Regions from separate parts of the Chryseobacterium ginsengisoli genome, predicted to be linked through region 3. Evidence: riboswitches for the same ligand, from Rfam matches in the RefSeq annotation. Region 3 holds a riboswitch; each other region holds the start of a gene.
What was found. A riboswitch is a leader RNA that binds a small molecule or an ion and turns the genes downstream of it on or off. The one in region 3 is predicted to bind cobalamin.

Region 1 (6,096 bases), on a different contig from region 3:
AACAAAGAGAATATGCCGATTTTATATTATTCAGGGTTGAATTATGAAGACAAAGAAGGAAAAACTCCGAAACTGACTGGAAAATATCATCCAGACAGAGAAATATTAATTGAAGATATTAAGAAATTACTACAATAATATTGTTTAACCACTAAAAAACAAAACGTTATGAAGATTATGAAAATTGCTGCTTTGAGTGCAGTATTTGCGGCGCAGTTTGCGTTCGGACAGTTTAAGCAGACAGCTTTACCCTACGCTTACAATGCATTGGAAGGTAATATTGATGCGCAGACAATGGAAATTCACTACACGAAACATGCAGCGGCGTATGTAGCCAACCTGAATAAAGCCATTGCAGGAACACCACAGGAAAAACAAACCTTGTTTCAGATAATGTCGAATGTTTCAAAACTAAGTCCGGCTATCAGAAATAATGCAGGAGGTCATTATAATCACGAATTGTTCTGGACAGTTTTAACACCTGAAAAAAATACACAGCCATCTGCAAAATTAGCAAAAGCTATCAACGAAACTTTCGGAGGCATGGAGGCTTTTAAAGAAAAAATGGCAAAAGCCGGAGCAGATCGTTTCGGTTCGGGATGGGCTTGGTTGTCTGTGGATAAAAACGGAAAATTATTCGTTTCATCGACTCCGAATCAGGATAATCCTTTGATGGATGTTGTAGAAGAAAAAGGAACGCCTATTTTTGGAATTGATGTTTGGGAACATGCTTATTACCTGAAATATCAGAACAAAAGAGCAGATTATCTTACGGCGATCTGGAACGTAACCAACTGGAAAGAAATCAGCAGAAGATACGAAGAAGCGACAAGCAAAAAATAATTTCATGAACCTAATTTGCAGCATATTTCTCACTTTATTTGTGGTATTCAGACCTCTGGTGCCATTGGTGGAGTATGCTGTAAATTATGATTATATTTCCGAAGTTTTGTGTGTTAACAAAAGCAATCCCGAGCTTCACTGTAACGGAAAATGTTACGTAAGTAAGCAAATTGCAAAAACAAACGACACCGATTCTTCACCTTTAAATAAAACAAAAAATTCAGGACAGAAATTACTAGATATTTACATTCTTCCTGACATTACAAAAATTAGAAATACAGAGAAAGTTTCTCTTTTTGATTTCAAGTTCACTTATAAAACAGACTATTTTTTTCTGTTTTTAAAACATATTTTCAGACCACCGGTTTTTTAAGTTAATTTTTTCAAATCTTGTTTTGACTGTAAAAGGCACAAGTTTTTTTAGATATCTAACTTTTGATATTTAATGTGTAGATAGTTTGTCATTCCGTAGGAATCTAGGCAAAGTATTTCATATTATATTTTCTATAACATTGTCTAGATTCCTACGGAATGACAAACATAGTGGAATTTTTGTGGAAATTCTTGTGTGTTTTGCAGTTAAAAAATTGAATATTCACGATTCAATCACTATCTCTATTTAAAAATTTCAACTAAAAAAATCAACAATGAAAATTTATAAATTTTTATCATTATTCTTTATTGCCTTTACTTTTTTCACTTTCATATCTTGTCGAAATAACGATGACGACGATTCATCACCAGAAACAAAAGGAAATCTTCAAATAAAATTCGAAAATGGGTTTAATAATCTTGGAGATATTGTCCTTAATCAAACCACTCAAACTTCATCTCAAGGTCAAAAACATCAGTTTTCCAATATCAAATATGTCATCAGTAACATCAGGTTAATTGATGAAAACGGAAATGAATTCAAATACAACGAAAATAATCCCGATAAAGGTGCTTTCATCATCGATCAAGCCGACGCAGTCGCAGGAATTGTTTATGTAAATCTCAATGAAATTCCCAAAAATAATTATAAAAAAATAAAATTCGGATTAGGAATCAGTCAAAACGCTTATTTGTTAGGACAGGACGGACAAGCGGAATTCTGGAATAAAGCTAAGCAAAAAGGTATGACTTGGTCTTGGGCGGCAGGTTACGTTTTCGTAAAACTTGAAGGGAAATACGGAGCAAATTCTCCCGACACGGAATTTATGAATCATACCGGAAATATGGGGAATGTCGTGGCAAACGGAACTCCCGACCTTTACCGGGAAATTACGTTGAATCTTCCGACAACAGCGAGAGTAACGAGTCAAATTACACCTTCTATTCATATTCTGGCAGATTTTAATCAATATTTGAGTGGTGATACGCCATTAGTTTTAAATTCTGCGAATGATATGATGATGGGATCAAGCCAACATTTAATTGATGTAACGAATAACTTAACGAAAATGTTTAAAGTAGACCACGTTCACAATGATTAAAATATTTAAAATAGGTCTAGTCATTTTCTCTTTGCTAAGTTTTATATCATGTTCCGATGAGGTAATGGAACCTTTGGAAAAAGATGAGGTTTACAATCTTTCCTTTCCGTCATACTTTCCAGAAATGACTTTCGATACTTCTGGAAATCCTGTTACGAAAAACGGAGTAGAGTTGGGGAGAAAATTATTCTATGAAGGAAGGCTTTCACGAAATAATACAATCTCCTGCGGTTTCTGTCATATTCAGGAAAATGCTTTTACCCATCATGGTCATACTGTGAGTCACGGTGTTGATAACAGAATCGGGATCAGAAATGCCCCGCCAATTCAAAATATGGCTTTTCTAAAACGATATATGTGGGACGGAGTGATTCATAATTTAAACGAACAGCCGATTATTCCTATAACCAATGAAAATGAAATGGACAGTTCAATGCCGGAAGTGATTTCTAAATTAAGTTCTGATTCGAAATATAAAAAATTATTCAAATTGGCTTATGGAGATGAAAATATTACGGGCGAAAGAATTTTGAAGGCTTTGTCACAATTTATGGCAACGATGATTTCGGCAGATTCTAAATATGATAGAATGAAGCAAGGAAAAGAATATTTTTCATCAGAAGAGGTAAAGGGGATGAATTTATTTCAGCAGAAGTGTTCTTCCTGTCACAGCGGAGAATTGTTTACCGACGAAAGTTTCAGAAATACGGGAATGTATTACAATACTCAATTTAAAGATGCAGGAAGATATCGCGTAACCCTTGACCAAAACGATTGGATGAAATTTCGTGTGCCAAGTTTGCGGAATATAGAATATACAGCTCCTTACATGCATGACGGGAGATTTTACACATTGGATGCGGTTCTTAATTTCTATTCAGATAATGTAGAAGATAATTCAAACCTTGATCCTCAATTAAGACAAAACGGACATATTGGAATTGTGATGAATGCTCAGGAAAAACAATTCATTATCGCTTTTTTGAAAACGTTGTCTGATAAGAATTTTATCTCTAATCTGAAGTTTGCAGAATAATTTTAACTAAATATGAAGAAAATATTTTTAATCATAAGTTTGATTTTATTAAATTTAAATCAGGCTAAAACCATCACTGATAGTCTTTATATTCCAACCGATTTTCATGCGATAATTTTTGACGATTGCGATGCTTGTGGTTGTGCTGCCGGAAATGGTTCTTCAGGTTTTGAATCTTTATTGAATCCTCAGTTTATCGGAATTAAATATTTTGCTCAACATTATAAAGCGAAAGAAAATTTGTTCGTAAAAGATTTAACGCAGGATCAATATTTTAATACGATTCAGATTTGGGGTAAAATTCCTTTGACTAAGAAACTGAGTGTCTATGCAAGTTTGCCGTTTCATTTTCATGAGAAGAAAACAATGCAGGGAGATATTAAAATCAATGGAATTGGAGATTTAAACTTAATGGGAATTTATCAATTGTTAAATTCAAAAGATAATATTCATCAGCTAAACGGCGGAGTCGGAGTAAAAGCTCCGTTGGGAAAATTTGATGAAAAAGGAATTTCCGGAGTTAATCCAAGTTTTCAGCTAGGAACGGGAAGTTGGGATTATCAGATGGTTTTGAATTATAAATTTCAGAAAAATAAAATCGCCGTTTTATTAAATACAGATTACACCATTAAAACCGAAAACAAAAAATATTACCGTTTCGGAAATCAATGGAATTATGCAGCCACAGGATTTTATCAAATTTTATCAAATGATAGAATAATTTTCTCTGGAAAAGCAGGTCTTCAAGGAGAAGTTTACGATAGAAATAAGCAATTTGATGAGGTTTTACCCAACACAGCCGGAAGTGCTTTGTACGGAAAACTGGGTTTTGAAGCATCTTACAAGAAATTCAGTTTGGGAAGTGAAGTGATGCTTCCTGCCTATTCCAATTTGGCGGGAGGTGATATTGAAGCGAAATCGCGTTTCAGTGTTTTCCTGAATTTTGGAATTTAACATAACATAATCGTTTCGTTAAATTTTTATAGGAATGATTTAAGATATTTATTTGAAAATCATAGAATTAAATTCAATTTTGATTCTATGATTTATTTTCTATCTTTGCCGAAATCTGGTGAGCCATAAAAAGCGCTTAAAAGGGAATCCGGTGAAAATCCGGAACAGACCCGCTGCTGTAAGCTCCACTAAACAAGTTTTTGAAGATTATATCCACTGTTTTTTAATGGGAAGGATTTCAAAAATGGAGTAAGTCAGAAGACCTGCCAGAAGATTTAACGTTTGACGCTTTCGTGGAATAAAGCTTTAGGACATCATTGATTTTGTGCAGTTTACAGCTGCGCTTAGTCGCTGTATTCTTATATCCATTAGCGTCATCATTATTCTAAATGAGCTAATGGTGACAAAATTTTTTACATCTCAACTTCAGAAGGTTGTTTTCACAGTTTTTGTGTTAACGGCTACTTCTATATTTTCACAATCCAGAAAAGACACGATTAAGGAACAAACAATTGTTACCGTAAACGTCAAAAAGAAAAATTTTAAAGAAATCCTTCCCGCTCAGGTTTTATCGGGCGAAGAACTGGAAAGACTCAACAGTCAGTCGGTTGCTGATGCATTGAGGTATTTTTCCGGAATTCAGATCAAAGATTACGGAGGAATTGGAGGTCTGAAAACAATCAATATCCGAAGTATGGGAAGTCAGCACGTCGGTGTTTTTTATGACGGAATCCAGATCGGGAATGCCCAGAATGGAGTAGTGGATCTTGGAAGATATTCATTGGATGATTTGGAAGAAATTTCTCTCTACAACGGACAGAAAAGCGAAATTTTTCAGCCTGCAAAAGACTTTGGCTCATCGGGTTCTATTTATTTACAGCCGAAGGTGCCGAGTTTTAAAGGAAATCGTAAAACAAATTTAGTTGTAAGATTTAAAAACAGTTCTATTGATCTGTTTGATCCTTCTTTTCGTTTGGAACAGAAAATTTCAAAAAATATTTCGGCAAGTTTTAGTTCAGAATTTATTCAGAGTGATGGTATTTACAAATACCGTTACAAGAAAAAATATCCGGACGGAGAGATTGCTTACGATACAATTGCCAAAAGAATGGATTCTGATATTCGGGCAAAACGTTTTGAAACAAGTTTAAACGGAACGCTTAATAACGGAAGTTGGAATATAAGAGGTTACGGTTATATGTCAAATCGTGGAATTCCTGCGGCAATTGTCAACAACCGTTTTGATGGAAGAGGTGAAAGGCAGACCGATGAAAATTTTTTCGTTCAGGGAAGTTTCAAGAAAAAAATATTTCCAAAACTGGAAACTCAGATTAAGACCAAATTCGCGTACGATTACACGCATTATATTGATACAGTTTCGTCCATAAAAATTCAGAATCAGTATATTCAACGGGAACTGTACGTGTCTAGCTCAAATTTATATTCTATTACTGCTGATTGGGATGTCAGTGCGAGTGTAGATTTTCAATATAACAATCTGGACGCGGATTTGGTTAATTTTTCTTACCCAACACGTTACACAACTTTGGCTGCTTTTGCAACCACTTATCAATGGAAGCGTCTGAAATTTCTGGGAAGCGTTTTAGGAACTTTTGTTTCGGAAGATGTGGAAAAAAATACAAAATCACCGGACAAAACGGAATGGACACCTTCAGCTTTTCTGAGTTATCAACCTTTTGCGGGAAAAGATTTTACGGTAAGAGCTTTCTATAAAAGAATTTTTAGGATGCCGACTTTTAATGACCTGTATTATACAATGATCGGAAA
Region 2 (6,096 bases), on a different contig from region 3:
GCATTTAATTCACCTTTTTTGAATTTTGCTCTCCAATTTCTAACCTCTTTCGTCTGCGGAAACGAACCAATTGTCGTCGTTGGAAACAAAGGAAGTTGTAGAACATCTTGTTGCGTTTCTTTTCTAATATTGAATGGTGAATTTCTCTGTGCATCATCTTCAGTCGTCACATCAACACGGTTTTTTACATCCTGATTATGAATTAATGTGGATATTTTACGGTTTTCAATGGCTTTTTTATTTTCAGCTAAAGCCTGTAAAGCATTATAATCCGGATTTTCTGAAGCTAATTTTTTTAAATTAACAATTTCAGTTACTTTTTGTTTTGCAAAAGCCAGCCATTGTTTGATTTCAGGAGATAAAATATCTTCGTTTTTCTCGGAATCAAGGTCGAAAGGAGAGTGCAAGAACGAACAAGACGGAGCGATAAAAACTCTTTCCGAACCTAATGTATTCAAAGCTTTATTAATAAAAGCCAGAGACTGGCCGAAATCGTTTTTCCAGATATTTCTTCCATCAACGATTCCTAAAGAGAGACTTAACGTTTCAGGGATTGTATTTAAAACTTCATCTAATTGTTCAGGAGAACGAACCAAATCAATATGCAAAACATCGATCGGAAGGGAAGTTGATAATGAAAGATTGTCCTTTAAACCTTCGAAATAAGTTGCAACAATAAATTTAAGTTTCGGGAACTGTTTTCTGATTTCAGCATAAATAAACTGATAGGTTTCTTTCGCTTTTTCATTTAGATCTAAAGCTAAAAACGGCTCATCAAACTGAATATATTCCGCACCATGATTTTCAAGTTCTTTTAAAATCTGAATATAAACAGGAAGTAAATTTTGCGCTAAATCTAATTTATCAAAACCTTCTTCTTTCTCTTTTCCCAACAATAAATACGTCAGCAAACCGATAATCACAGGTTTTGCATTGATTCCTGCCTGTTTTGCGCTGATGAACTCTTTAATAATTTTATTGGAAAATAATTTAAACTCCTGATTTTTCTGAAATTCAGGGACAATGTAGTGATAATTGGTATCAAACCATTTAGTCATTTCCATCGCAGTGATATCTAAACCATCTTTTTGAAAACCTCTTGCCATCGCAAAATAAACATCCAGTTCAGGCTTTTTGAAGGCAATTTCCTGATAACGTTCCGGGATCGCTCCAACCGTCAAAGTCATATCCAAAACCTGATCGTAATACGAAAAATCGTTACACGGAATAAGGTCAATTCCTGCTTCCTGCTGCAGTTTCCAGTTGTTTTGAGTGATGGTTTTTCCGACTTCCAAAAGGTCGTATGCTTCGATTTTGCCTGTCCAATATTGCTCGCAGGCTTTTTTGAGTTCTCTGTTGCTACCAATTCGCGGATAGCCAAGAATGTGCGTTTGCATTTCTTAAAAACTTTTAAATTAAACAATGATTTTAAAAGCTCTTCAGATGCTTCGCAATGCCGTCGGAGAAAGAAATTTTGTGGATTAGAGTAGATACAGTGAGGACGTAATTTTCCTATTAATAATTTAAAATTTAACCATTAAGGGTATTTAAGCAGTTAAGATTCATTAAGGAAACATCAAAGATATTTACATAAGCCTAATGCTTAATAATTTGATATATCAAATTATCTTAAAGAATTTTTATTAAACTTAAGGCTCTCAAATTCTTATTATTAAAGATCAAGTTAAAATTTTAAACCAAAATACGTTCAAAAGTATCATCTGTCTGACCAAAAAACTCCAAACCGCGAGAGCATTGTCAATTCGGAACAGGCAGGTCTCCTGACTTGTAACAGCTTTTATCATCCTTCCCGTTTGCACAGTGGATATTCGTGGACAAAAACTTTTGGTATGTTACTTACAGTTGCGCGACAGCTCGTGATTCTCACACGATTCCCTATTAATCTACGTTATGTAAAACCTTTTCCGTTTGATGAAGTATGTAAAAGAACTGTTTTCGGAGCAAATGTAGGGATTATTTGTTTGAAATTTGGATTTTAAATTAAATAAATGCTACTCCTGTTGCCCAATCAATTTTATTTATAATGTTATAAATTTCATTGGGACACTTTTCACAAATTGTAATAAACCTAAAATTTTTTTCTTTAATTAAAGTGTCGAAAGTTGTAAGTTTTGTATTACAAACAGTGCAATTTCCATCTTTACTAATCATATTTATAGATTCCAGCTTATCAATTTCAATATTTAAATTATTTATAAGCGAAGATATTGTATGTAAGCTTTCTTTAAAATGGGCTTCTGAAAATTCCTCCAATAATAAAGCCTCAATTTTCATATCCTGAAACGTGATTTTTCTTTCTTCAAATGTTTCTAAAATATATTTTCTACAATATTCTTTTAACTGATTTGTAAATTTCGATGCTTTAAAAATGAATTCCGATTGCGGGTGGTTTATATCTATCATTATTTGATTTTTAATAATTACTCACTTCAATCAAATTCAAATCCGGATCTCTAAAATACACAGATTTTATTTTTCCCATCGCTCCGGTTCTGTCAACAATTCCTTCGATAATTTCTATATTTTTTAGTTTTAATTCCTCCAAAACTTCTTCAATATCTGTTTTCGCAATAAAACATAAATCTGCCGAACCTGAAGTCGGGTGTTCAGCTTTCGGTTCAAATTCCTTTCCTTTTTGATGAAGATTGATTTTCTGATTTCCGAAAGTTAATGCCTTTCTGTTGTCGCCGAAAGTTACAACCTCAAAACCTAAGATATTTGTATAAAATTCTACGGTTTTATCGATATCCGCAACAGTTAAAACAATGTGATCTAAATTTTTGATTTGCATAGCTTTATTTTATTTCACTGATATTATATTCATAAACTTGAAAATTATCCTTTCCAGTTTCTTTGCTTAAAATTAAAATTTCTCTCAGGTTTCCTTTAGCGTATTTAACTTCGAAAATATATCTCACAGCCATATTATCTGGAGCAAATTTTTCATCAATTAATTTTTTTCTTTGAAATGCTCCATATTTTTTTGACTTGGTATTTATCCATTCTTTAAATTCTGAATATGGAGTTTTCTGATAGAAACGGAAACTCATAAAATTGTCTAATTTAGATGCATCATCAATTCTTTTATAAAACTGATTGATTGTCTCCTCCAGAGTATATTTTACGGAACTTTTTGTTTTAAGAACTTTTCCATTACCATTGGTCAAAATAGTTTCAACTTTTTTCTGAGTATAAAAAATTGCTGAAATTAATAATAATGATGCTATAATAATTTTTTTCATTTGTTGATCATGTTAATTTTTAATAATAGATTTGGAAAAACAAAATCCATGGATACACTTTCTATATTTTTTATTGTTGTTTTGGCAATTCATCTTGCAATTGCTACTCTTTTGACAAGATATTTTCAAAAATTTACAAAAGGCAAAAAACTTGAATATCTTTATAATACGCTAATTTTTATAGCTTTCTTTATGTTGTGTCTTGGTATTTCTTTCTTTATTTTAGCTAATACTTTCACCCTTGAACGATAATTTCTGTTTCTTTCGAATAATGAAATAAGCAATTAGAAGATTGATAAACAACGAAATCCAAACAACGATTCCGTAAAATAAATGATAAGGCATATCTGTCTGATAAAAATTGTTTTTAATAATTCTGAAAGTTACTGCTGTTGTTGTAATACTATAACTCAGGATCATATATTTTTTGTGTTTTTCAACATTTCTTTTTTTAATGAATACGATAGCAGCAATCGTGAAGTAAATCCAAAGAAAATTCTGAACTAAAAATCCTGTAATTCCAATCAATCCACCATTTGAGAAGATAGAAAGGAGAAAACAAATAGGAAAATTAATGAAAAGAATATTGTAAGCATACACTTTTCCAATGATTCTGTGCAACTTTCGGTTCTCGGTTAAAAACTGATCCGAAAATTGTGTAATTCCTGTAAGAAGGCAAAACGGGATTGAAAAAATATGAATATAGAAAAATATTAACCAAATCTGATTGTTTACAACTTCCTGTTTGAACTTCAAAAAGCCAACATTCTTATCAAAAGAAGCATATTGTGAAATTGTATTCAGCATAATCATACTGAATAGAAATACGCCGAAAATGAAGAAAATATTGATTGTTTTTTTCAAAATATTATTGAATTTTAACAGGATTACTCCAAACAATTTTTATGTTCGGATCTTTAATTTGCTTTTCATATTCGTCAAAATAATTAGAATTATCCTGAATTTTTATTATTTTAAATCCAATTTTAAAATCTTCAGTTTTTGAAGCTCTTATCTTTAAAATAGTTAAATTATGAGTTTTTGATTGATTAGGATTTAAAATTAATCGGGCAGGGAAATTTTTATCACATTCAATCGGAGAAATTAATAAAGCTGAGTTACCTAAAACAAAATTGTCTGAATAACTGCAACTCATTATTGAATAAGATTTTACAGATTCAGAATTGTTGGTTAATTTAATTTGAATTTTTAATTCTTTACTATTATTAGTTGTTTTAATGGCATTTGCTGTAAGAATTAATTCTTGATTTTCTTTGTGTTTTTTATTACCACAGCTAATAAGAAGTATGAATAAAATTATTGAAAATATATTTTTCATCATTGAAAATTTTCGTCTCTTTCTTTTCTATTCTGATAATTATAAAATGCCTTATAGCTAGAAACTCCGAAATGATAAATTGCCGAAGAATAAATGAAGATCATCACAATAAACGGAGCTTTTGCTGTAAAAGAAATATTTATTGTAAATAAAGCGATGATTGCAATTAAAATTGTAATTGAAAGTAGAACCATCAATAAAATTCTTGCCCAGTTTTTCCCATCATAAACCATTACAAAAAGCCCTATCGTCAAAAGAAATCTGATAATTTGGATGACAAGTTGCTGAACATCAATTTCAGATTTTGAAGATTGGTTTACATATATTGAATATAAGCTGATCAACAACAAACTGGCAAAAGTTAATAAGGTTTTTTCTTTCCCTTCTTTCTCTAAATAATTCATGGTTTTAGTTATCGATTTTACTCCGTTTTCTGATAAATATACGTCAGTTTTGAATTTTTAATAAAATCCTGAACAGAAGTATCTTTTGTTGCATTTTTATCGGTAAGTTCAAAATAATAAACCATCAAATTTGGGAATTTTGGATCTTTGCAAACAACTTTAAATCTTTTTACTTTTTCATCCGAACTTAAAAATGATAATTCAGAAGCATTATTTAGCTTAATATTATTCACTTCAAAAGCATCTTTCCAGTTTTTTTGCAGTTTGGCAAACCTTTTCTGCGTTCTGTCACTGTCTTCGTTTTCGAATTTATCAACCTGAAACTGTGTTAAAAGCTGAGGATAAATTAATCCTTCTTTTAACAGTGTTTCTGTAATTTTATCAGCTTTATCATAAAAAATAATTTTATTATCAAATAATATCTGATTATCATTGAGCGTCATTTTTCCTGAGAATTTTTTATAATTTTTCTTTTTATAATCATTTTTAAAATGTTCAATCACGGCTTTATCTTTCGGGCTGGCTTTTTCAGTTTTTTGCCCAAAAGCAGAGACAGACAGAAATAAAGAAAGGCTTACTGTGTATATTAGTTTCATGATGTTTAGTTTAATTTTTTATAAAATATTTTTAATTCTTAAATACTGCAGCAACATAATCGTTTTTGCATCGTTAATTTCTCCGGAATCGATCATTTCCAATGTTTTATCAAATGAAAGTTCAAGAACCTCTATATTTTCGCCTTCTTCGTCCAAACCTCCGCCATCTGTAATTTTCATTTCCGTTGAATATTCCGCGATAAAAAAATGAAGAATTTCCGTTACAGAACCGGGCGACATATACGCTTCAAAGATTTTTTCAACTTTCGAAATTTTATAGCCTGTTTCTTCTTCCGTTTCTCTTTTGATGCACTCTTCAGGATTGTCATTATCTAATAATCCCGCACAAGCTTCGATCAACATTCCGCTCGGATTTCCATTAATGAAAGTTGGCAATCTGAATTGTCGGGTTAAAATTACCGTCTCAGAATTTTTGTTGTAAAGTAAAATGACGGCTCCGTTTCCCCTGTCATAAGCTTCACGGCTTTGTTGCT
Region 3 (6,096 bases):
AATTCTACGATTCGCTGAAGTTTTTCCGCCTGTTCGTCATTCCAGATTCCCATGCAGTGATTGGTAATTCTTCCGCGAGGTTCTATACCTGTAGCTTCCACCATGATTAAACCTGTTCCGCCTTGAGATCGGCTTCCGTAATGAACAAAATGAAAGTCATTGGCAAGACCATTTTCACTGGAATACATACACATTGGAGACATTACCCAACGGTTTTTCAACTCAACATTTCTGAATTTGATTGGAGTATATAACATTTCTGATTTGAATATTTTTGTTAAAATTTTGAAGGATGAGATAATATTGCCTACCTCATTAAAAAGAAGTAAATTTATCCCCCTTTTTTTAATCCACAATATATGAAAAAAGAAACTCAAATCAGTTACGAATATTTTAAGAATAGCGGTGAACTGAGCGATATAGAAAAAAAATTATTCGAAAGAGCTAAAGAGGCTCGCGAAAATGCATATGCACCTTATTCCAATTTTTGGGTAGGATGTTCCGTTCTATTGGAAAACGGTGAAATATATTCCGGAAACAATCAGGAAAATGCAGCTTATCCTTCCGGACTTTGTGCGGAAAGAACAGCTCTTTTCTGGATTGCAGCCAACTTCCCGAATGTGAAAATCAAAAAAATCTTTGTAGTCGGAGGTCCGAAAGAATTTCATGAGAAAAACCCGCCGATCCCACCTTGTGGAGCCTGCAGACAAAGTTTAATGGAATACGAAACAAAACAAAACGAAAATATCGACCTTTATTTTTCAAGCATGAACGAGGAAGTTGTAAAAGTTCATGCAATTAAGGATCTATTGCCGTTTTATTTTGATTCGACGTTTTTGTAATAACTGGTTAGGATTTATCAATAAAAATTTCGTAGAGATAAAAACAAAGAATAGCAAGGCACAGAATAAATGCCCAGATAATATAACTACTTTTTACATTACTGCTCTTTTCTTTCACAACATATGTTTCTGAAAAAGAATCGTGCCATCCTTTTTTTCCAAAAAATGAAAATGCTTCGAAGGGAATATGCCTGTAGAATGTTCTTTCAAAAATATTTACTGTATCTAGGATTTCAGATTTCAGAGTAATAACTCTTGAATTTGTTAAAAATTTTCCGGGTGTAGCACCAAAAATTCTTTCAAAAAACGTATAATATGTAAATCTTATGATGACGAAAAAGATCGTAATTACAAATCTGTTAATCAGCCAGTCAGGAATTCTGTTAGTTTGATATCTGTAATAGTTTATCATAAGTCCAAAAATTCCAAACATCAAAGAAACCATGATCATGGTATCAAAAAACAAATGTATAAATCGATCTATTTTTGGTGTTTCAGTAACGTTTATAATGTCAGAATTTTGTTTTTTAAAAGTATCTAATTCTGTTCCTAAACCCATAAATTTTAATAATTTATATCCTAAAGCAACATCAAATATGGTTAATAAAAAGCCTATAATTTTATGAATATACATCATGGTCTGAAATTCGGCATCTATATTAAAATCTTTTTTAAAAACCGTATTTCCTAAGATTAATTGCAATAACAAAAATATATTAGAAATTACTGAAACAGAATAAAAAAATCTAATTAATCTAAGCTCTTTTCCTTTTGATATGTAGAAAAAGATACTTCCGAAAAATAAGAGAATATAGAAAATGAGATTATAAACATTTAGTGAAGAGCGTTCAAAACCTATATAAACATATATCACTCTGAAAATCCACAAAAAATATTGAATAATCATATTAATTGTACCAGGTTTGTAATTTGTAAAATTAAAATAATCAAAGATTTCCGAAAATATCCCCATTACAGATATGACCAGCGATACAACGAAAATCAGTTTAAAGTAGTTTTTTTCCATATAAAAATTTGCGTAAAAATATAATTTATTAATGAAATTGATATCGCCTGATTAAATCAATTATCTATAAAAAATAATTTTTCTCTTAAAAACCCTATATTTGCAAAAATTTTGGTTTCCAATCATTTGGAATGAAAAGGGAATTGGGTGAAACCCCCAAACTGTCCCCGCAACTGTAGATCGCAATAAAGATTTCTACGAAAAACCACTGTGAAAACGGGAAGGTGTAGAAAGCGAAAGTCAGGAGACCTGCCAAAATCTAACCAAATAAATATTGCTTTCGGAGGAAAAGTAAAAGATAATGGATATAAAAAGATCTTTAGTACTGCTTTTTTCGTCTTACGGTTGTTTTCTTTTCGCACAAGAGAAAACTATTGACACTGTTTATATTTTTGACAGCCAAATGAATAAGGTAAAACTTTTTCATAAAGTCAATACTATTACCTCTAAAGACATAGAAAAAAATTCTACCAACCTTTCTGAAACATTACGTTTTCAGTCTCCGGTTTATATAAAAGAAAATGGTCGTGGTGCAGTTTCATCGCCTTCTTTCAGAGGAACGAGCGCAGGACACACAGCTTTTGTCTGGAACGGAATTAATATAAATTCTCAGTTTCTGGGACAGGGTGATGTGAATAATATTCCGGTTTTCGGGTATGATGAGCTTGAAGTGAAATCAGGTGGAGGAAGTGTTCAGTACGGAAGTTCTGCAATTGGCGGAAGTATCCATTTAAATAATAATTTGGATTTTAATAGAGGATTTAATGGTTCTCTTTTTTCTGAAGTAGCTTCTTTCGGCACTTTTAATAATTTTGCGAAAGCTTCTTTCAGTAATGAAAAATTCAGCTTCAAGGTTTCAGGAAATTATTCAATCAGCCAGAATGATTATGAAGTTCCGGAAAAAGAATATATCAACAGAAATGGAAGATATTACAATACATCTATTAACGTCGGTACAGCTTATAAAATTGCAGATCACCAGACAATTTCGTGGCAAAACCAAATTTTTGACGGTTCGCAATACTACCCTATTTTTGTAGAAAACGGAAATAAAACAAAATACAATTCTCAGACATTAAGGAGTTTGCTTGCATGGAATATTGATAAAAGTAAAATTTCCAACAGTTTAAAAGCCGCTTACACAGAAGATAATTTCCAATATTTTGGAGATATTGACAAACCGAAAGAAAGCGGTGCGGAAGGAAAGAATTATATTTTTAAAGACGATTTCAATTACTTTATCACACCGAAACTTAATTTCAATGCTATTGGAGAATTTCAAGTGAATAAAGGTAAAGGTTATCAGTCGGGAATTGGAGACATCAGCCGAAATGTAGGTTCTGTTGCCGGTTTACTAAGGTATTTTTTCACAAAAGATCTACGTATAGAAGCCGGAGCAAAAAAAGATTTTGTTGAAGGAATAAAATCGCCATTCCTGTATTCTTTTTCAGGGAAATGGAATGCTGTAAACTGGTATCACGTCGGAGCAAATTTTTCGAGGAATTTCAGATATCCTTCTTTTAATGATCTTTACTGGCAACCGGGTGGAAATTTAAACTTACTTCCTGAATATTCTACGAATGTAGATATGGATCACGAGTTCAGTTTTGGAAACTTCAAAATTACTTTGAGTCCGTATTATATGCATATTAAAAATTATATCAACTGGCTTCCGACACCTTATGGATATTGGTCTCCTTTCAATACCTATAAAGTAGAGTCTTACGGATTGGAATCCCAGATCAACTTTAATAAAAACTTTGGAAAACACGGTATAAGATTAAGTGCAAGTTATAATTACGCAAAATCGATCAACAAAGAAAAAAATACTCAAATGATGTATGTTCCGATCCATAAAGCGAACGGAAACATTGAATATCAATATGATTTCCTGAAAATTTATGTTCAGGGACTTTTCAACGGATTAACTTATACGACAACGGATGAAAAGAAAGCGGATGCGATCGGCCCTTATTTTGTAATGAATATAGGAATTTCCGCAACTCTTCTTAAAAAATATACTTTAGGATTTAAAGTAAATAATATTACAAATACTGTCTACGAAACGGTTTCCTATTATCCGATGCCGAAAAGAAATTACAGTATTTACGCAACCCTAAATTTTTAAACTAAAAAAGATATGAGATTAACTAAACTTTTAACAATTGCTTTTGCTTCTGCATTGCTTTTCACTGTTTCTTGTAATAGTGATAATGATGTAAATCAGGAAATGTACTACGGAAATGGCTTCCTGATTGCTAATGAAGGAAACTTCGGAAAACCAAATGCTGATGTAACGTATGTAAGTTCGGATTTAAGCATAAAACAAGATAACATTTTCTCAAGCAACAACGGAGGTTCGAATTTGGGTGATGTTTTACAGACTATCGCATACAATGGTGAGAACGCTTATCTTTTATTAAATAACTCTAATAAAATTCAGATCGTAAACCGTTATAATTTTAAAAAAGTTGGTGAAATTACTTCTAATCTAAATTCACCTCGTTATATGGCTTTTGCCAACAATAATCTTTATGTAACGAATGATAAATACGGAGGTGACAAATATGTGAGTGTTTATAAATCTTCAGATCTGTCTTTCGTTAAAAAAATTAATTTTACGGATAGTGTTGAAAGAATTGTAGAAGTTGGAAATAATCTTTTCGTACAAAATGCTTCTTTTGGTTTCGGAAATAAAATTTCTTATATCACAACTTCAAACAATGAAGTACAATCTACGATCACTTTACCAAGTGGAAATATCAACAAAATGATTACCTACAACCAATCTGTTTACGCGATTGCTGCAGGAACTGCGGATTCTTATATTTATCAAATTTCAAGCACAGGTGCTATCACAAAAACATTTACTTTAACCGGAATTACTGATGCAACAAACCTTGAAATAGAAAAAGGTAAGATGTATTTCTCTTCAGGTCTTAAAGTTTACGCAATGGATCTGACTGCGACAGCAATGCCTTCTACTCCATTGTTTACAGTTGCAAACAGTATTGATCCATATTCTAATTTATACGGATTCAGTGTTGTAAATGACAGAATTTTTGTTTCAGATGCAAACGGATTTACTGAAGACAGTAAAATCACGGTATATTCTACTACAGGATCAATCATTAAAACTTTTACAGCAGGTAAAGGTTCAAATGCAACGTATTGGAACTAAGAAATTAATGCTTCGGCATTCAATATAATTTTTTATTTTTTTTCATCATTTGTGTTTTTTTTCCGGGCTGTTTTTCGAAATGACAGCCCGGATTTTTTTTATCTTCTTGCTTGGAAATAAGATGTAAAAAACTCGCATCCGCTGATCATGTCTTCATACTGATCAGGATAATCTTTTTTAAGTTTTTGATAATAAGCATTCTTTTCGAATCTTTCATCTACATAATTATCAGAAGGATAAAAGTAATTTTCTCTTTTTTCCTGTTCAAAATCGAGCTTATTGTTTTCGCATCTTCCCTGCATTCTTAGGCATAATGATCTAAATTTATCTGTTCGGGCATTTTCAAAAGCTTTTCCATAATAGAATTTTGCAAGATTGGAAGAATTAAATTCTTCATTATCATCCCGAATAGAAAAATTCCTTGAACCTTTAAAATACCTTTTCATCATCCATACATTTCCGTATTGAGACATGTTGTAATAACAATTGGCAACCAAAAAGTAGTAATAATCACGGTCTTTTTCCTTAGAATTATCAGCTTTATTTTTATATTCGATCAGTTTCTGTGTGATAGAAATTTTATTTAATCTGAATTGTTCTTTTTCAGGAATAAAATCTGGAGTATATTTTAAATTGTAAAATGGATTTTCATCAAAGATCACATCGCTGTAGCTATATTCATTTTTATCATTTTCCCAAAGCGAATATTTATCATTATAATATTCTACTCCGACTTTCTGAAATATATTTAAAGCTACATTAAGTTTATCCTGTCTCATATATTTTGTTCCAAGTAAATCATACAATGATTGAAAGGAAGATTTTCTTAACTTAAAATTCTGAGAAAAAAGATCTGTTTTTCCTTCAATACTATGCGCTTTTTTAATGAAACTCAATAGCTGTTCCGGCGTATAAACTGCATCTAAATAATTGAACGAATCAACAAAATAATCTGAGTAAGTCTGATTTCTGTTTTTTAAAGACTTATAATAAACAAAATTATTGATAAAATAATCGTTTTCCGACTCCGGTCTATCCAAAGATGA
Region 4 (6,096 bases), 120 kb from region 3:
TTTAATTTTGACGGAACGGAAGATATCGCCATTAGAAACGGAAATGAAAGTAGTTATGGCGGACCTTCATATGATGTCTATGTTTTTAATATTACCAGAAAACAATTTGTTCCAAGTGAAGAATTAACCGCTCTTGCTCACGATAATTTAGGAATGTTTAATACGGATTCTGAACGAAAAAGATTAATTACCTATTCAAAATCAGGATGTTGTTGGCATATTACAACGGAATATTCTGTTCTTCCTCAAAGAGGATTATTCAAAGTCTACGAATTGGAAGAAGATGCGATGGGTGGAGAAAAAGTAGTCGTGACAAAACGTGAATTCATCGATGATAAATGGATACAAAACGTTAAAACCTATCCAATAAACGAATATTATAAAGATTAACAATGAAGATACAAAAGGAAATCGATTTTATTCTGGCAGTTGATGCCTTAAAAAATGTACAGAGGAGAAATTATAATGCAGATGATTCCAGAAGAGAAAATACGGCGGAACATTCTTGGCAGATCATTATTTTGGCTCAGATTCTTTTTCCATATGCGAAAAACAGAGCGGATATTGATTTGTTAAGAGTGATCAGAATGTTATCAATTCATGACTTGGTCGAAATTGAAGCTGGAGATACTTTCTTATTTGACGAAGCTGCAATGGTTGGGAAATTTGAAAGAGAAAAGATTTCAGCTCAAAAGATTTTCGGAATTTTGGATGAACCGTTAAGAACAGAGTTTTTCAATATGTGGCTGGAATTTGAGGAGGAACAAACTCCTGATGCGATTTTTGCCTGTGCAATTGACAGAATCATGCCTTTCATTTTAAATTCTCACACTTCAGGAAAAAGCTGGACGGAAGCCGGAGTTACAGAAAAACAGATCAGAAATATGTTGGAAAATGCTATTGTCAGAGCTTCTGATGAAATGGGGGAGGCTTTTCAGCATTTGTTAATTAAAAACTTAGAGACTGAAAAAGTTTTGAAATAATTTATATTTTTCCCACAGATTTCACGGATTTTCACAGATGTTTATGGTTTAATTTAAACTAAAAAAGAAAAATATACGCAATCATCTGTGAAAATCCGTGAAATCTGTGGGAAATAAAAAATAAAAAAAGTTCAGCGAACTTTGCCGCTGAGCTCTTTATTTATAGTATTTGGATTGGTTTCTTGAATTCATCAATTGCCACAAAAGTAAAATCACCAACAATGGCTCTTTCTCTTTCATAAGAATACATTTGTTCGGTATATATTTCTACGCTTACTTTCATACTGGTATTTCCTACGTGAGAAACTTTCCCGATCAATTCAACAATTGTTCCTGCAGGAATCGATCTTTTAAAATCGATTTTATCGCTGCTTACGGTTACTACGCGTTTTCTTGCAAATCTTGTTGCTGCAATAAACGCCACTTCATCCATCAGCTGCATCGCAGTACCACCGAAAAGCGTATCGTAATGATTGGTTGTGTTAGGAAAAACCGCTTTAAAAATTCGGGTTTCGGATGCTTCAATTCTTTCTTCTGTAGTCATATTTCATTATTAAATTAATGCAAAATGAAATGTATTAAAACAACAGAAAACAACAGAGACGGAAATCTCTGAACATCCATTAGATCAATAAACTTCAAATCGCGAAAGTTTTTTGTTGAAAGAAAAAGGCAGGTCTCCTGACTTGTAACATCTTTATTTCCTTCCCATGACTTGCACAGTGGATTTTTAATAAAGACTTCAGTTACTTACAGTTGCGCGACAGTCCGTGATTTTCACACGATTCCCTTTTAATCTGCAGTTAAGCAAAACCATTTTCTGAAAAGTTATAAACTTATAACTTTTCGGTTGCAAAAATAATGATTATTAACGAATTATTCCGGATTTTTGTAAATGATCTGGCTTTCAGCTTTTCCCTGCTTTATTGTCCAGATCGTGGTATATCTGTTTTCACCCGAACCATTCGTCATATAAAGGAAAATATGATTATTGTCGATCGCAGTAACTCCGACATTATTGAAATCCATTGTCGGCTGGAACATATTTTTAATAGCATCTCTCACAAAAACAGAACCTCTTCCAGGTTGCTGAACTCGTACAGATTTAATTTCCGTCATTCCTTCAGGAATTTCTTTGCCAACACCCCAAGATTTTACTTTGTCAACTTTAATGATATTTCCGTTGGCGTCTTTTTCCTGTTTTTTGATATTTGCATAAGAAGGATAAACATCAATAATCACTTTTGTTCTCTGATTCCCGGGAATTTTTGGATTCGTATCGTCCGTGAAAATTATTGATTTCCCATTTTTAGATTTTGAAGGAGTGAATTGTGGCAGTTTATCAACAAAAACAACACGGTTTTTATTTACCATTCCTTCTTTCGTGATGCTGTCATATCTTACGAAAGGTTTTTCTGTGTCTTCTTTTTCAGGATATTTTATCCAGATCCATTCTGTTTCTCCGGGAGCAGGTTTTACATAAATAAATACGTCTCCTGTTTTCATGCGGATCTTATCAATGATTTTTCGGTAATCTTCTTTGTGAACACGCACCATTGCATAACCTTCCTCAGCTTTTACAACACCGAAAGGAACTTTATCCTGACCTTTTGCAAAACCCAAAGAAAAAAGACTAAAAACTGATAAATAAAACGCTTTGTTTACGGAAATCATCATGAAAAATTTTTTGACAGTTCAAATATATAAATTAAATACTTTTTGGCAGATAATTATATTGTTGCAATTCTTTTAAATCTTTAATTTGTTTTAAATAAGAATCGGAAAGAAGATAAATATCATCTGAAATATCCAAAACTTCCTGATATCGATGGTCTGAAATAATGATTCCTTTGTGCTTCGATTGTTCTTTGATTATATTTTGTATTTCCGTTGTTATTTTTGGGGAAAGTCCATTGAAAGGCTCATCAAGCAAAACAAATTTTGAATCTGAATAAATAATCAACAACACTTCAACGATTTTCTTTTCTCCGCCTGAAAGATTTCTTGAAGTTTCATTAAGAAAAGGTTTAATTAAATTTAATTCAAAGAGTTTGTCAGAATTTTCTCTATTACAAAAAAGCGGAATTAAATTTTTAATCTTAATACCTTTAGGAAGAAAAAAATGTTGAGGTAAATAAGCAATTTTTCCTTTTCTGTCCGTTTGATTTTGCAAAACTTCATCGTCGACTCTTATAAATTGAGAATCGCCTTTCTCTGTTCCGAAAATAATTTTCAGCAAAGTAGATTTTCCCGACCCGTTTCTTCCCAATAATCCAACGACTTTTCCTGTTTCACAACTGATGTAAATATCTCTTAAAATTTTCTTTTCATCAAAAGATTTTGTGATACTGTCGACATGTAGCTTGCTCATAAAAATTTTGTGATCATATTTACGGTTATACTAAATAATAAAGTAAATATCCAAAGAAATAATCTTGAGAATCCAAAGTTTGCATAAAAATAATATTCATCTTTTAACCTTAATTCATAAATTAAAAAGTGAAGTGACGGAAAAAATACTAAAAAGCATAATCCAAAGCCATTTATAGTAAATCCCAGTTGTGAATCCATAAGAAGGGAAAATGAAACGGCAGGAATTAACAATTTTAAATAGAAAATCCATAAAATTTTTACACTTTTTATCATTCTTGATTTTTGTAGCCCAAATATATAAACTAGATATTTCTTATAAACCAATACTTCTGGATATTATTTACTGAAAATTCTTATTTTTGACGCTTAATTAATCATGAAGAAAGTAAATTCTCTAAATTACTTTTCACAACTCATTAACAATGAAAAACATATTTTCAATTTTAACATTGATGCTCTCGCTTGTAATGGCGGGGCAAACTGCTCCTTCTATTCAGTGGAAGAAGACACTTGGAGGAAGCAATTGGGATCAAGGATCCTCTGTATGTCAGACTTCGGATGGTGGTTCTATTATAGCTGGCTATTCTCCTTCTACAGACGGTAATGTAACAGGAAATCACGGCAATGGTGATTATTGGGTAGTAAAGTTGGATAGCAGTGGAAATATTCAATGGCAGAAATCTTTAGGAGGAAGTGATTACGATTATGCTTATTCTATACAGCAAACTTCGGATGGTGGCTATATTGTTGCCGGGCAAACATATTCTAACAACGGTGATGTGACTGGTTATCACGGGAGTGTCTATGCTGATTTTTGGGTTGTTAAGCTAGATATTAATGGCAACATTCAATGGCAAAAAGCAATTGGAGGAAACGGTCAGGATGCAGCTTACTCAATTCAGCAAACTTCAGACGGAGGTTATATCGTAGCAGGTGAGTCATCATCGACGGATGGGGACGCTATTGGTCATTTATCTTATAATAATACTGATCTTTGGATTGTAAAAATTAATAGCACGGGTAATATCCAATGGCAAAAATCATTTGGGGGATATGGTACAGAAATAGCTTTAGATGCCAAGCAAACTTCTGATGGTGGATATATTGTTGCAGGAGCTACAGCGTCTAATAGTGGTGATATAACGCAAAATTATGGTGAATATGACTATTGGGTGTTAAAACTAGATAGTACAGGAAATTTGCAATGGCAGAAAACTTTTGGAGGAAGTGGTACAGATAATGCACAATCTGTAATACAAACATCCGACGGAGGATATATGGTTGCCGGATTTTCAAGGTCGAACGATGGTCTTATACATAATCACTATGGGAATTTATTTACTAATGACGCCTGGATAATCAAATTGGATGGAAGCGGCAATATCGTATGGGCGAAATCTAAAGGTGGAACAGGTAATGATGTAGCTAACTCCATAAAAGAAATAGGGAATGGAGAATACGTGTTTGCCGGATACTCTTCATCGAACGATGGAGATGCAGTCGGAAATCCTACAGGTTCAGCTAATTTTTGGATTGTAAAAATAGGTAGTAGCGGAAATGTAATCTGGCAAAAATCAATGGGAGGTAGTTTAGGTGACTTTGGACAGTCTGTGAGTCAGACAACGGATGGTGGCTTTATCATGACAGGATATTCTTACTCGAACGATGGTGATGTTTCTTCTCATTACGGAATTCCGACATATCCTGATTTTTGGGTTGTAAAATTGGGACCAGAAGTTTTGTCAACCAATGAAACCAAATTCGAAAATCTTAGTATTTTTCCAAATCCTGTTTCTGATATTCTAAATATTTCAGGAATGATTTCCGATTCAGATTTTGAAATTTATAATGCAGTTGGGCAAAAAGTAAAAGAAGGAAAAATTAAAAATAAAACTGTAGATGTAAGCCATTTACTAAAGGGAGTTTATTTTATTCATATAAAAGAAAAAGAAAAATCGGTGAAATTGAAATTCATTAAAACGTAAAAAAAGAGCGTCAATTAGGACGCTCTTTTTTTATTTTGAATTAATCGTTTCTTAATTTTGATTTTACATTATTACTTTTAATAATATTTCTAAGTTCTAAAATCTGATCTTTTGTGAAATCTTTTTTCGGAATCATATTTTTTGAATGTGAATCGTAAAGTATTAAAAATAAATTTTTAAGCTCTCGAATCTCGTAAATTGTTTTCCATTCTATTTCGCTTTTGAATGTTTTACCCTGTATAATGATTTTTTCATTTGAAAAAGTATATGCTAATTCTTCTTTTATATTTGTATTAGTTTTGTATATTTTCCTCAATTGTAAATATTTAATGATAGATAGAAATAGTATAAACAAAACAAGTACAATGTTTCCTAATAAATTTTGGGTATTTTCAGGATGGAAAATATAAGAAATAATACTAGAAACAAAAGCAAGAAATATCCAAATAAATATTAGTTTGGGTATAATTTTTTCAAATAAAATATTAATGGTTAATTTAACATATTCCTTAAAAGAGATTTTAGTTTTTACAGTCATAGTTTAATCTATTTACTAACTTTTTATTTTTTGAATTAATCGTTTCTAAGTTTTGACCGTACTTTATTATTTTTAATAATATTTCTAAGCTCAACAATCTGATCTTTCGTAAAGAACTTTTTCGGAACCATATTCATTGTTTGAGCACTTTGATAAATCAAAAACCATTCTTTGTTTTCTTTTACTTTATGAACGGAATCCCATGCAAATTCTCCAT

Region 1: another riboswitch for cobalamin. It lies ahead of ABD940_RS11980 (TonB-dependent receptor plug domain-containing protein); the one in region 3 lies ahead of ABD940_RS03450 (TonB-dependent receptor plug domain-containing protein).
Region 2: another riboswitch for cobalamin. It lies ahead of metE (5-methyltetrahydropteroyltriglutamate--homocysteine S-methyltransferase); the one in region 3 lies ahead of ABD940_RS03450 (TonB-dependent receptor plug domain-containing protein).
Region 4: another riboswitch for cobalamin. It lies ahead of ABD940_RS02850 (acyl-CoA thioesterase); the one in region 3 lies ahead of ABD940_RS03450 (TonB-dependent receptor plug domain-containing protein).

What each region holds. Positions count from the first base shown of each region.
Region 1 is NZ_BAABHX010000003.1:599,097-605,192, forward strand. Features, by position in the region: gene ABD940_RS11950 (SCO family protein) at 1-138, shown strand, start outside; gene ABD940_RS11955 (superoxide dismutase) at 169-843, shown strand; gene ABD940_RS11960 (hypothetical protein) at 848-1,216, shown strand; gene ABD940_RS11965 (MbnP family protein) at 1,491-2,318, shown strand; gene ABD940_RS11970 (cytochrome-c peroxidase) at 2,311-3,354, shown strand; gene ABD940_RS11975 (transporter) at 3,367-4,308, shown strand; cobalamin riboswitch at 4,408-4,593, shown strand; gene ABD940_RS11980 (TonB-dependent receptor plug domain-containing protein) at 4,706-6,096, shown strand, end outside.
Region 2 is NZ_BAABHX010000009.1:79,400-85,495, forward strand. Features, by position in the region: gene metE (5-methyltetrahydropteroyltriglutamate--homocysteine S-methyltransferase) at 1-1,397, opposite strand, end outside; cobalamin riboswitch at 1,755-1,939, opposite strand; gene ABD940_RS20610 (hypothetical protein) at 2,002-2,424, opposite strand; gene ABD940_RS20615 (VOC family protein) at 2,435-2,812, opposite strand; gene ABD940_RS20620 (hypothetical protein) at 2,817-3,263, opposite strand; gene ABD940_RS20625 (DUF2306 domain-containing protein) at 3,486-4,127, opposite strand; gene ABD940_RS20630 (hypothetical protein) at 4,132-4,602, opposite strand; gene ABD940_RS20635 (hypothetical protein) at 4,602-5,006, opposite strand; gene ABD940_RS20640 (hypothetical protein) at 5,024-5,602, opposite strand; gene nudK (GDP-mannose pyrophosphatase NudK) at 5,621-6,096, opposite strand, start outside.
Region 3 is NZ_BAABHX010000001.1:733,098-739,193, forward strand. Features, by position in the region: gene ABD940_RS03435 (NADH:flavin oxidoreductase/NADH oxidase) at 1-257, opposite strand, end outside; gene cdd (cytidine deaminase) at 360-842, shown strand; gene ABD940_RS03445 (RDD family protein) at 850-1,869, opposite strand; cobalamin riboswitch at 1,965-2,140, shown strand; gene ABD940_RS03450 (TonB-dependent receptor plug domain-containing protein) at 2,171-3,997, shown strand; gene ABD940_RS03455 (hypothetical protein) at 4,010-5,050, shown strand; gene ABD940_RS03460 (hypothetical protein) at 5,149-6,096, opposite strand, start outside.
Region 4 is NZ_BAABHX010000001.1:612,093-618,188, reverse strand. Features, by position in the region: gene ABD940_RS02860 (XAC2610-related protein) at 1-390, shown strand, start outside; gene ABD940_RS02855 (HD domain-containing protein) at 393-983, shown strand; gene ABD940_RS02850 (acyl-CoA thioesterase) at 1,144-1,527, opposite strand; cobalamin riboswitch at 1,638-1,816, opposite strand; gene ABD940_RS02845 (hypothetical protein) at 1,860-2,660, opposite strand; gene ABD940_RS02840 (ATP-binding cassette domain-containing protein) at 2,692-3,354, opposite strand; gene ABD940_RS02835 (T9SS type A sorting domain-containing protein) at 3,779-5,341, shown strand; gene ABD940_RS02830 (YcxB family protein) at 5,382-5,657, opposite strand; gene ABD940_RS02825 (YcxB family protein) at 5,915-6,096, opposite strand, start outside.